Regions from separate parts of the Amphritea japonica ATCC BAA-1530 genome, predicted to be linked through region 1. Evidence: predicted binding sites of a transcription regulator. Region 1 holds the regulator's gene; each other region holds the start of a gene.
The links. The regulator sigma-54, encoded in region 1, starts transcription at its own class of promoters, with help from an activator protein. The targets are predictions, from matches to a motif close to TGGCACNNNNNTTGCTNT.

Region 1 (3,167 bases):
GGAACCCATGCACGGCAGAGCACGAAAAGGCATAGGCTACCTACCCCAGGAAGCATCAATTTTTCGTAAACTAAGCGTCCATGATAACCTGATGGCAATCCTGGAAACCCGTAAAGAGTTAAGCCGTAGTGAAAGAAAACAGAAGCTAAACGAGCTCTTGGAAGAGTTTCACATTACTCACCTGAGCAACAGCCTGGGAATGAGTTTATCCGGGGGCGAGAGGCGTCGGGTCGAAATAGCCAGGGCTCTGGCGACTGAACCGACATTTATTTTGCTGGATGAGCCTTTTGCCGGCGTAGATCCGATCTCGGTAAGTGATATAAAACAAACCGTTAAGCATCTGCAAAACAAAGGGATCGGTGTACTGATAACCGATCACAACGTTCGTGAGACTCTGGACATCTGCGAACAGGCTTACATTGTCAGCGAAGGCTATATTCTTGCCGAAGGGTCACCAGAAGATATACTTGCGAACCAACAAGTCAGAGAAGCCTATTTAGGCGATCAGTTCCGTTTGTAACAGGCATATAAGCGACACTCTATGAAACAGGCGTTACAGCTTAAAATTGGTCAGCACCTGACCATGACCCCTCAATTGCAGCAAGCGATTCGCTTGTTGCAATTATCGACGCTTGACCTGCAACAGGAGATCCAGGAAGCACTTGAGTCCAATCCAATGCTTGAGGTAAATGAAGATGAACTCAACGTTGAAATAGCTCCGACTCAAGAGTCTTCTCAAAGTGAACAACCCATCACCGAAAACACGACAAGTGCGACAACTGAGTCAGAAGAGATCCAGGTAGCAGATGGTGACTGGAGCGAGAACATCCCTGAGGAACTATCAACTGACAGTAGCTGGGAAGATACTTACCAAACCGTATCTTCTTCATCATCATCTTCCCATGACTTTTCTGACATGGAGATGGAGTCAAACGATACTGCGGATGAAACCCTTCAGGACCACCTTTCCTGGCAGCTCAATCTCACACCGATGAGTGACGTCGATCAGCTGATCGCCACTAATATTATCGACGGTATTGATGTCGATGGATATTTAACAATTGAGCTGGACTCAATTCTCGAACACTTTCAGGCCCAGAACGAAGAGCTACTCAACAGCATCGAGTTAGATGAAGTTGAAGCGGTACTGCATCGCATACAACAGTTTGACCCACCTGGCGTAGCCGCACGTAACCTGAGTGAATGCCTGGCAATCCAGCTACGACAGTTACCGGGAGAAACAGAGTACCGGGCAGAGGCTCTGAAAATTGTCTCTCAGTATATCCACCTGCTGGGCAATCACGACTATAAGCAGTTGATGCGAAAAGCACGCATACGTGAACCTCAGTTGTTACAAGCAATCAGCCTGATTCAAACACTTAATCCTAAGCCGGGCTCCTCAATTACCAGCTCCCAATCTGAATATGTTATTCCGGATGTACTGGTCTATAAAGAGAACGACGTTTGGCAGGTACAACTAAACCCGGAAGTTGCTCCAAAATTACGGGTCAATGATAGCTATGCGGGTCTGATTCGCAGAGCGGACAACAGCCCCGACAACACCTATTTAAAGAACCACCTCCAGGAGGCTCGCTGGTTTATAAAAAGCCTCTTAAGCCGAAACGACACGCTAATGAAAGTCACCCGTGAAATCATAAAACGGCAGGAAGCATTTCTGGAGCATGGTGACGAAGCGATGCGACCAATGGTTCTACATGACATTGCAGAAGCGGTCGAAATGCACGAATCAACTATCTCGCGGGTTACCACCCAGAAGTTCATGCATACGCCAAACGGAATATTTGAGCTAAAGTATTTTTTCTCAAGTCACGTAACAACGGCCAATGGAGGCACCTGTTCTTCAACGGCAATCCGCGCACTCATTAAGAAACTGGTTGCTGCTGAAAACCCAACCAAACCTTTAAGCGATAACAAGATAGCGCTGCTCTTAGAAGAGCAAGGTATCAATGTTGCGCGCAGAACCATTGCAAAATACCGAGAGTCGCTTAATATTCCGCCTTCTAATGAACGCAAGCGTCTGGTTTAATAGCTTAATATCCATAGGAACCGGGCCATTATCCCGGCATTAAAACACTAGGAGATTACCATGCAGATCAATATCACCGGCCACCACGTTGAACTGACTGATTCCCTGAATGAATATGTTCAGAGTAAATTTGAAAAGCTCGAGCGCCACTTCGACAATATTACTAATGCACAGGTAACTTTAAGCGTTGAGAAGACTCGTCAGAAAGCAGAAGGCGATGTGCATGTTGCCGGCGGCCAGCTATTTGCCTCCGATGTGCAAGAAGATATGTATGCTGCGATTGATGGTTTGATTGACAAACTGGACCGTCAGATCATCAAACATAAAGAAAAGACACGAACTCACAAGTAAATATAACGCCATGCTAATCTCAGAATTATTAGCGCCCTCCGGAGTACTTTGTGCTCTGGAGGGGGGTAGTAAAAAACGTATACTGGAAATTGCCAGCGAGCATATCGCTGAGCTACACCCTGAACTTGACGCTGAAACAGTTTTTGCCGGTCTCATTTGCCGGGAAAGACTAGGTAGCACCGGCATTGGTGATGGCATCGCTATCCCCCACAGTCGACTCGATGCATGCGAGCACGCTACCGCTCTGCTTATTCAGCTTAAAGAGCCTATCGATTTTGACTCAATTGATAGCAAACCTGTCGACCTGTTATTCATCCTTCTGGTTCCTTCAGAAGCTTGCGATCAGCATCTGCAAACGCTGGGAAATCTGGCTGAGCTCTTCAGCCAGCCCGAGTTCCGCAATCAACTTCGCAGCGCTAACTCAGCTGAAAGTCTTTATACCGCAGTGACGGAATTCAAACAGGGCTGACACCAATGAAGCTAATCATCATCAGCGGGCGTTCTGGCTCTGGAAAGTCTACCGCCTTGCAGGCCCTTGAAGATGTTGGCTTCTATTGTATCGATAACTTGCCCGCCCCTCTGCTTCCAGGGCTTGTTAAACAGATCCTCAGCGACCCTGATCACCCGGGCCAGCTTGCTGTCAGTATTGATGCACGCAACCAGCACAGCAATCTAAAACTGTTTCCGGAGATCTTCGCGCAGCTGCGTGAAACCGGTCAGCTTGAGTGCGAAGTTCTCTATCTTGATAGTTCAGAAACCACTCTGTTGA
Region 2 (3,167 bases), 300 kb from region 1:
GAATATGAAACAGCATCTGCCGGGTGCTGACAGCCACCAGGTGTAGATTTTGCTCTACCAGATTTAATTGGGCGCCCATAGAACGACCCTCCTCACTTTTATTATTTTCGTGATGCTGCACAGATTCACAGCATCCCTCTTGATAGTCAGGAACTACTTATGGCAGCGGCGGATTATTCCAGCGTTGTACTGTCACGATCATCTGACCTTCAGCACTCAGAGCATTAGCGCCTTCCATAACCTCAGCAATCACTTTCAGATTACCGGCATTATTGGTCGACATACGACGCTCAGGATTCGGTCCTGAAGCACCGGTGGTAAACAGACCCGATTTTTCGTCCATACGTCCGGCAAAATGAGTATCTCGATCCGCTTCCGCCTGAGCATCAAATGGCTCTACATGCCATTTAGCAGGCACAAAACCGATGCGCATATCATCTTCGGTACCAGGTTTACCATCCACTCCATTCATCCATGCTTCCGCCTGGAAATGGGCGTTATATTTTGGTGTGGAACCTCCGTTGCCTCCGACGCGTGCTACCGCAAAGTCAGGTACAACTTTTACGCTATCGATCCGGTCATAAACGTTAAGCAAAGCACCCTCGGCCTTGCCCGCTTTAACATCACGAGCGCCAGGCTTAGCTGCAGCGTTCGCCGTTGCTTGAACTACGACTTTGTTATCATCCCGGTACATTTCACTAACAACTTTAATGCCATCGCCCAGTGAGATCTTTTTACCCAGACCTGCACCGACAATCGTCAGCACTTCAGTGCTACCTGCGCGAATATACCCAGGCTGGACAGAAAGGAGTTTAGCCTTGCTACCGCTACGAAGTGCTGAGAAATCCATCCCCGCTTCATCGTGCACCGCTTCAAACATGCGGCCATTGAGCTCAGAACCATCAGCAGACAGCGCAAATACCTGACGCATTGCTACACCATCAACTGTCAGATTGGCACGCCACTCATAACCGGTATAGACGATAGCGGTACCACTACCTTTAAATGCAGAACCATCCGCGTACTCGCCATCAATGCTAACGCTGTACTGATCATCCTTACCGCCGGAGATAGACATTACCCCTCGAACATCACCTTTCCCGGCCATTTGGGCACTAAAGCTCCAACTGCCGCTGACAGGAACGCTCTTAACGCTTTGCCACTTGTCCCAACTGGCCGATTTAAGCGAAAAGTCTGTGGCTAGCTCAGGCACCATCTTTTTGAATGCCAGATCCATCCAGTCACGGTCCCGTGCCATCGCCTGATACTCCAGCGTTGGCCACTGCCCCAAATGGAAATGAACCAGATGTTCCCACTCTGATGCCGGACGGCGCTGCAGTTTCACCCGCGCACCGGAATGACAACGGGCACACATCTCTTCAAAATTGGCAGATTCAAAACTTTCCATTGTATTCAGGCGACGTTCCATCGCGTAACGAGAGCCTTCGGTTTCCTCCGGCGCCAGACCCTGCTTATCTGCAAAATACTTCACCAGCGTACGCCGTTCATCATCCGTGACTTCAAGACCGTGCATCACCTGCATTCTGGCGATGGTCATCAACCAGCCTTCCGGGGTTTTCCGCTGATGACTCATACGGCTCATCTGCAGTGGTTCCGCTTTTTCCTCGGTATGGCATGCCACACACTTACTCTGAATAATGGTTTCAGCATCATTCGCCTGAACGGCTCCTGTTGGCAAGATCATCCCTGCCAGCAGAAGCCCACCCGTCAACCGGGGTAGTTTAAATTTCTTCATCAAGGCCAGACTCCTTAGTTGTTGTTTATATCGTTGAGCAGCTAAGCGCAGCCCAAAGTTCTAACCTGTAGAAATATATTGCACGGCTTATGCCAAGATAGATAATTTCTTATTTTTCAATAAGATATAAAAAAATAGGGGTAATCCTTTAGAAAATTTACAGGTTGCACTGTTTTATTACGCAACACCGCTGTTCAGAAATGCAACAGTCCGCTAAAAGTGAAACGCAATCTGCCCAACCACTCCCTGTTACATTAGTTATAAGCCCCTGCAACTGACTTATTTTTTAACACCCTGTCTCATAGTAAAACACTGCGAAGGCTCCTGTTATTACCCACAAAAATCAACATAACCATTATAAATCAACAGCTTAAAATGATTTCAACACTCTGGCACAGCACTTGCGATATATAACTACTAAGTGTCGGTTTGCCTGAGCAGTATCCAGGCATCTCAGTCTCTATCATTACAACTATAAGTAGGTTTATTAATATGAGTAATTCACAATTTTCACCATCAGTTGCTGCACTGGATTTTATTCAGCATCCGCATAAATGTCTGATTGGAGACCAATGGGTGGACGCGGAAGATGGCCGAACCCTTACTGTTATCAACCCAGCTAATGGCGAACAAATCACCACTGTTCCCAGTGGCGATAAAGCGGATATTGATAAAGCAGTCGCGATGGCTCGTAAAACGTTTGAGGACTCTGACTGGAGTCGTATCAAACCGGTAGATCGCCAAAAACTATTGTGGAACTTCGCCGATCTGATTGAAAAAAATGCAGGCCTTCTTGCAGAGATTGAATCACTGGATAACGGTAAGAGCGTTGTTATCGCTGAGCACGTCGATATTCGTCTGGCGATTGATTTTCTCCGCTATATGGCGGGTTTTGCCACTAAGATCGAAGGCAGGAGCGTTGATGTATCCGTTCCCTTTATGCCGGACGCTCAGTTCCATGGCTATACCCGCCGGGAAGCGGTCGGTGTAGTGGGTGCTATAGTCGCCTGGAACTTCCCTCTGCTACTGGCTTGCTGGAAGCTGGGTCCGGCACTGGCATCGGGTTGTACCGTGGTACTCAAACCGGCTGATGAAACACCACTTACCGCACTCATGCTGGGAAAACTGGCACTGGAAGCAGGTTATCCACCGGGCGTTCTGAATGTTGTAACCGGTACTGGCATCGAGGCAGGCTCAGCCCTGGCGCACCACCCGGATGTCGATAAGCTGACCTTTACGGGCTCTACGGAAGTAGGCAAACTGATCGGCAAAGCCGCGATGGATACCATGACCCGGGTCACCCTGGAGCTGGGTGGCAAGTCACCCACCATCGTACTCGAAGATGCAGATATGCAGACCGCTGCAGCAGGTGCAGCCAATGCAATTTTCTTCAATCAGGGACAGGTCTGTT
Region 3 (3,167 bases), 530 kb from region 1:
GCTTAGTACCGTCATAGGTAATGTTGTCAATGAAGTGAGTCTGTGGGGCTTTGTAACCGGTCTCAGACGCAAAGTCAGGGAACTCACTGGCTTCAAGCTTGCCTTCTGCGATCAGCTCTTTAGCTGCTGTTGCGTAGATGTCCGGGCGGTAGACTTTCTTAGCGGTATCCATAAACCAGTCATCAGATTTAGGTTCGGCGATCTGGCCCCAACGACGCATCTGAGTCAGGTACCAGATAGCATCAGAGTAGTAAGGATAGGTAGCGTTGTGACGGAAGAAGACGTTGAAGTCAGGCACTGCGCGCTTATCGCCTTTCTCGTACTCGAATGTTCCGGTCATTGAGTTCGCGATAACATCGTAGTCAGCACCGACATAGTCAGAACGAGACAGAATTTCTACTGCTTCAGGGCGGTTGCCATTGTTATTATCGTCCAGCCATTTTGCCGCACGGATCATCGCTTTAACGACACGGATGTGGGTATTCGGGTTCTCATCCGCCCAGCCTTTGGATACACCGAATACTTTCTCCGGGTTGTCTTTCCAGATCTCATAGTCGGTTACCACGGGTACGCCTATCCCTTTGAATACCGCCTGTTGATTCCAGGGCTCCCCGACGCAATAACCATAGATAGTACCGGCTTCCATAGTGGAGGGCATCTGTGGTGGTGGGGTAACGGAGAGCAGGGCATCGGCGTCGATCTGACCGGCAGTGTCGCCCTTATGTGGCGCATAGTAACCCGGGTGAATGCCACCGGCTGCCAGCCAGTAACGCAGCTCGTAGTTGTGGGTAGAGACCGGGAACACCATCCCCATATTGAAAGGCTTACCTTGGGCCTGAAAAGAATCAACAACGGGTTTGAGAGCATCTGCTTTGATCGGGTGAACGGGTTTACCGTCAGCGCCCATCGGCACGTGGGGTTTCATCTGCTCCCAGATATCGTTGGAAACGGTGATAGCGTTGCCATTCAAATCCATGCTGAAAGCGGTAATAATGTGTGCCTGGGTACCATAGCCGATCGTTGCCCCCAGTGGCTGACCTGCGAGCATGTGCGCACCATCAAGTTCACCATCTATTACCCGGTCTAGCAGCACTTTCCAGTTGGCCTGTGCTTCCAGTTGTACGTACAGGCCTTCATCTTCGAAATAGCCTTTTTCATAAGCGATAGCCAGAGGGGCCATATCTGTCAGTTTGATAAAGCCGAACTTCAGGTCTTCTTTTTCCGGTTCGCCAACGGCTGCCTGAGCAGTGCTCATTGCCAGCATGCTGCCAACTGCAACGGCGCCGAAAGTCTTTACCGCACCCTGCAATAGCGAGCGGCGGCCCATAAACTTAGATAGCAATTTTTGCGACATGTGATGTGGCTCCTGAATATAAGTTTTTAAAAAGCTAAGCAAAAAAGTTAGTCAAAAAAAAGCGCCTGCTCCTGCCGATGGTGAGATCGGTAAGAGCAGACGCCGTTGTCTTAAGTAAAATTAACTGTCAGTTTCCTGAAAGTTTGCTTGTTAGATTTATTATCTTTGTAATAGCAGGGTCTGTGCCGTTTTGTTAAATTGCCTTATAAATCATATAGATACTTCGAGTCAGGTGGTTTTCTTAGTAATTATCGCCAACCTGACTCTCTAAAAATGCACCCGGGTGGAGCCTCATAATTGTCTCTGGCACTTAAAAGGTGCTCAGGGTTATGGTGACTTTGTCTGAGTCAGAGAGCGACTGTTAGCGGCAGCTGTTTGGGTCGAAGGTTGTACCGTTAAAAAACAGATCGCTTCCCATCGTGACGGCGCCGGCATTGCCCTGCAAAATCCATTCGCTGTCGTGGTAACCTTCCGGCTTACAATCGATTGTCGGATGAAGGATCTTCATTTTTTTGGCGACATCCCGATAAATATCGGGTCGGTATACCTTGCAGGCGGTTTTGGTCAGATCGACACCCTGCTGAAGCTGTCCCCATTGCTGCATCTGTTCCAGAAACCACAATGCATGGGAGCGCCAGGGATAACTGGCGGCGTAGCGATGAAAGACTCGGTTACCCTGGGTCAACTGCGGTTGCGGCAGCATAGAGAGCGCTGGGCCCAGATATGCTTTGCCCAGCAAAATTTGCAACGCTTCGTCACTGTTTTGGGGCATATCTAACCAGTGGCTGGCCTGAATCAAGGCGCAGATCAGCGCCTGATGGGTCGCAGGGTGGGCGTTGTGCCAGTTCTCCGTCACGGCAAAGACTTTATCCGGGCAATTATTCCAGATCTGATAACCGGAGATAATCGGGTTACCAATATTCATCTCCTGGGCGACAGAGTTCCAGGGCTCGCCAACACAATAACCGTCGATATGACCTTTCTTCATGGTCACAGCCATCTGTGGTGGAGGCACTACGGTGAGGGTGACATCGTTATCCGGGTCGATACCGGCATCGCTGAGCCAGAAGCGCAACAGATAGTTGTGGGCAGAATAGGGATATACCGTCGCCAGCGTGATTTTTTCACGCCCGGTTGCCCGTCGCAGGTTAATCAGCTTTTTAAAGCCAGCCGCAGAGGTATCGTTTGGCTGATGGCCTGACTCATCGATTTCGGCCAGCAGTTCATTTGACAGCGTGATTGCGTTGCCGTTCAGGCCGATACTGAAAGCGGTGATCATATTAACCTGGGGAGAACCGAGCCCCAGTGTCGATGCCAGTGGTATACCGGCGAGCATTTGCGCGCCATCCAGAAGCCCTAATAAGACCTTATCCCGGATTGATGCCCAGGAACCTTCACGGCTAAGCTGAACATCCAGGCCTGCTTCACTGAAAAACCCTTTCTCTTTAGCGATCACCAAGGGGGCGCAATCCATTAGCGGTAGAAAGCCCAGTGTCAGTGCAGTCTTTTCCGGTGTGTCCAGATGTGGGCTGTGTATTATCGTCATAGTGGTTGCTCTTTGCTCAATCCAGCATCTCAAGTACTGAAATTATATTTTTGGCGATCTGTGTCATCGGTTTTCCCTGATCCATCGCCATGGTGCGCATGGCGCTGTAGGCTTTGTCTTCGGTGCACTGCTGATGCTTCATAATGAGTCGCTTAGCCTGATCAAGCTGCTTGTGATCTTCCAGTTCGTTGCGAACATCATTCAGTTCGCTCCGCAGTGCCTGAAACTCTCGGAACCGGGCGGCGGCGACGTCCATGATTGATTGAA
Region 4 (3,167 bases), 1.5 Mb from region 1:
TGACCTGCCGGAGTACTCGGCGGCAATCGATCTTTATAACGACTGGGTTCATGTGCAGGAATATCAGGCACCAAAGAGTATCGATGTGGTAAAAGCGTTTGCCCGTTTGCAGGAGATCGTTGCAGTGCTGCCTTCTGTGTTGGGTATTCCTGCAGAAAAAATTGTATTGAAGCAGCGTAAGCGGCAACAAGGCACCAATCAATATGAGAAACGAGATCAGACAGAGCACTATTTCGATGTGAATGAAGGCGGTTGCCGGATTCTGGTGAATTTGGAAGATTATCTCGATACAGGCTTATTTCTCGATCACCGGCCTGTTCGTTTGCAGGTACAGCAGCAGGCTAAGGGGAAAGACTTTCTTAATCTGTTCAGTTATACATCAACAGTATCGCTTCATGCCGCCAAAGGCGGTGCCCGTTCAACGACCAGTGTCGATATGTCAGCGACCTATCTGAACTGGGCGCGTAAAAACTTTGCCCTGAATGGCTTCTCTGAGACGCAGCATCAGTTTATTCAGGAAGATTGTATTAAATGGCTGAAAGGGCAAAAAGGACAAAGTTACGATCTAATCTTTATGGATCCGCCGACCTTTTCAAATTCTAAACGTATGCATGATGTTCTGGATATTCAGCGGGACCATGTTGATTTAATTAAGTTGGCAATGGGGCTGTTACGTCCAGAGGGGAAATTGATTTTCTCTAATAACTACCGACGCTTCAAAATTGATCCGCAGTTGTCCGAAGTCTTTAAGGTAGTGGATATTACCCGTAAGACAATCGATCTTGATTTTAAGCGTCATGCCAGGATTCATCAGTGCTTTGAAATTTCTGCGTTAATGCAGAGTGCGGAAGAATAATGACGCCTGTCAATCTTCTTTAGGATATTTGGCTGTTACTTTTCCTGACTGCTTTAGTTTGACTAAAACCACCGTAAGGTGGTTTTTTTTGGTGCGGTAAATGTGCATGGGCTTGGTGCGAGATCTTATTGGCATAAAACCTGCTAAACAATAATGCACATTTAAAGAGCAATCAGGACTTACTTCTCTCCGCAGCTTAATAGCCGGTGATAAGACAAGGCTGAGATATATCTGATTGTGATGACGAATAAAAATTGCACCATAAGTGTGCCTTTAAGCCTTTTATTATGTTTATCGGTATCAAAAGAGTGCATGAATAATTAGGAGATCGCCGTGGAAAGCGTCAATAGCGCCGTTGAGACACTGGTTCAGAGTTCAAATACACTGTTTATTCTGATGGGTGCCATTATGGTATTCGCAATGCATGCCGGTTTTGCCTTTCTTGAGGTGGGTACGGTACGTCAGAAAAACCAGGTTAACGCTCTGGTTAAGATTATGACGGATTTCGGCTTCTCAGCGGTGGCTTACTTCTTTATCGGTTACTGGGTTGCCTACGATGTAACTTTCTTTCAGGATGCAGAAACGCTGGCGCAGGGTAATGGGTATGAGCTGGTTAAGTTTTTCTTTCTGATGACATTCGCAGCGGCCATTCCAGCAATTGTATCGGGTGGTATTGCCGAGCGGGCTCAGTTCTGGCCGTTTTTATTGGCATCTGCGCTCATCGTGGCGTTCGTGTATCCCTTTTTTGAAGGTATTATCTGGAATGGTAACTATGGTGTTCAGGATTGGCTGGAGGCATCTTTTGGTGCGCAGTTCCATGATTTTGCCGGCTCGGTAGTGGTGCATGGAGTCGGTGGCTGGTTAGGACTGGTTGCTGTGATTATGTTGGGTATCCGAAAAGGGCGCTACAGAAATGGCAGGCTGGTGGCTTTTCCGCCTTCGAATATCCCATTTCTGGCGTTAGGCGCATGGATTCTTTGCATCGGTTGGTTTGGTTTTAACGTCATGTCTGCACAGACTCTGGATGGGATTTCAGGTCTGGTGGCCGTTAATAGCCTGATGGCGATGGTTGGTGGAATTATTGTTTCTTTGTTGATGGGTAGGAATGACCCAGGCTTTATTCATAACGGCCCATTAGCGGGGCTGGTAGCGATCTGCGCGGGCTCTGATATTGTGCATCCAATTGGTGCGCTGATGATTGGTGGTGTTGCCGGTGCGTTGTTTGTCTGGATGTTTACAGTGGTCCAGAATCGTTGGAAGATTGATGATGTATTGGGTGTGTGGCCATTACATGGTCTGTGCGGGGCATGGGGTGGTATTGCTGCGGGTATCTTTGGTGCAGGCTCTCTGGGGGGCTTGGGCGGGGTTAGCCTGATGTCTCAGGTTGTTGGTACTCTGATGGGTATTGCTGTAGCCGTGATCGGAGGGGTAATCATCTATGGTGCGATTAAAGTGATCATGGGTCTTCGTCTGGATGAGGAAGAGGAGTTTAATGGTGCTGATTTGTCGATTCACAAGATTGAATCAAGCTCTGAAGACTGATTATCTGTTCTTATTAAAAAAGCCGGGCTAAGCCCGGCTTTTTTGTAGCTGGAAATTATCAGCAAGGGTGTGTAGGCGGGCTATATATTAGATACCCTGTGTATAAAAGAATGCCTGTTTTTAATTCTTGCTCTGAGTACTACCAGGCTTGCGAGTAAAAGTAATATTCCGCTAATCAGGGCTAAAGGGCTGTTCAGTAGTGTGATACAGGCAATGCCGCCTGCCAAGTAGATAAAGGGTTGTTCTTCGTAGAGCCATTGGGGGGTGTAGCCATCAAGTCTGCCGCGGGATATTTGTGACAAGAGCAGGCGTTGCTCACGTCTGTCTATGCGCCGGTAGTTAGAGCGTTTAATCCAGATAGCGCTGCCAAATATATACAGGGCCAGGGCCGTAATAAGGGCAGGGCTACTGCTGTTGGAAAGCAAAAGTAAGATGGCGCAGACGCCAATATAAAAGTAGGGCAGACTCTCGTACAGGGGGGCTGGAAGCTTCATGCTAGTGCGCCTCTTGTCATGTTTGATTTAATCCCCACCCGTTTATTAGATTAGCTGTAGCAGGGAAAAATGGGATATTTTACACATGAAAAGTATTCATACTTGAATTTATATGCGCGTAAAAGTGGGGGGTGGGGTGTTTAATAGGGAGGGGTGGTGAGGCTGATTTGTTCTTTGCTGGTAAATTAGTTCAGGTAAAAAAAAGGCCGCTATAAGCGGCCTTTTTTTGAATTGTAATTACTTAGTAGGGTAATCACGCTGGGTAGGTCCAGTGT

Region 2: the regulator sigma-54 is predicted to act here: its motif matches at 1,834-1,851, upstream of peaA (quinohemoprotein amine dehydrogenase subunit alpha).
Region 3: the regulator sigma-54 is predicted to act here: its motif matches at 1,525-1,542, upstream of AMJAP_RS11645 (CmpA/NrtA family ABC transporter substrate-binding protein).
Region 4: the regulator sigma-54 is predicted to act here: its motif matches at 986-1,003, upstream of AMJAP_RS07190 (ammonium transporter).

What each region holds. Positions count from the first base shown of each region.
Region 1 covers NZ_AP014545.1:3,033,580-3,036,746, forward strand. The annotation lists gene lptB (LPS export ABC transporter ATP-binding protein) at 1-520, shown strand, start outside; gene AMJAP_RS14030 (RNA polymerase factor sigma-54) at 542-2,047, shown strand; gene hpf (ribosome hibernation-promoting factor, HPF/YfiA family) at 2,108-2,398, shown strand; gene ptsN (PTS IIA-like nitrogen regulatory protein PtsN) at 2,409-2,867, shown strand; gene rapZ (RNase adapter RapZ) at 2,873-3,167, shown strand, end outside.
Region 2 covers NZ_AP014545.1:2,732,374-2,735,540, forward strand. The annotation lists gene peaB (quinohemoprotein amine dehydrogenase maturation protein) at 1-79, opposite strand, end outside; gene peaA (quinohemoprotein amine dehydrogenase subunit alpha) at 158-1,756, opposite strand; gene AMJAP_RS12670 (aldehyde dehydrogenase family protein) at 2,249-3,167, shown strand, end outside.
Region 3 covers NZ_AP014545.1:2,500,980-2,504,146, reverse strand. The annotation lists gene AMJAP_RS11645 (CmpA/NrtA family ABC transporter substrate-binding protein) at 1-1,264, opposite strand, end outside; gene AMJAP_RS11640 (CmpA/NrtA family ABC transporter substrate-binding protein) at 1,716-2,900, opposite strand; gene AMJAP_RS11635 (ANTAR domain-containing response regulator) at 2,917-3,167, opposite strand, start outside.
Region 4 covers NZ_AP014545.1:1,578,605-1,581,771, forward strand. The annotation lists gene rlmKL (bifunctional 23S rRNA (guanine(2069)-N(7))-methyltransferase RlmK/23S rRNA (guanine(2445)-N(2))-methyltransferase RlmL) at 1-856, shown strand, start outside; gene AMJAP_RS07190 (ammonium transporter) at 1,190-2,398, shown strand; gene gltA (citrate synthase) at 3,130-3,167, opposite strand, start outside.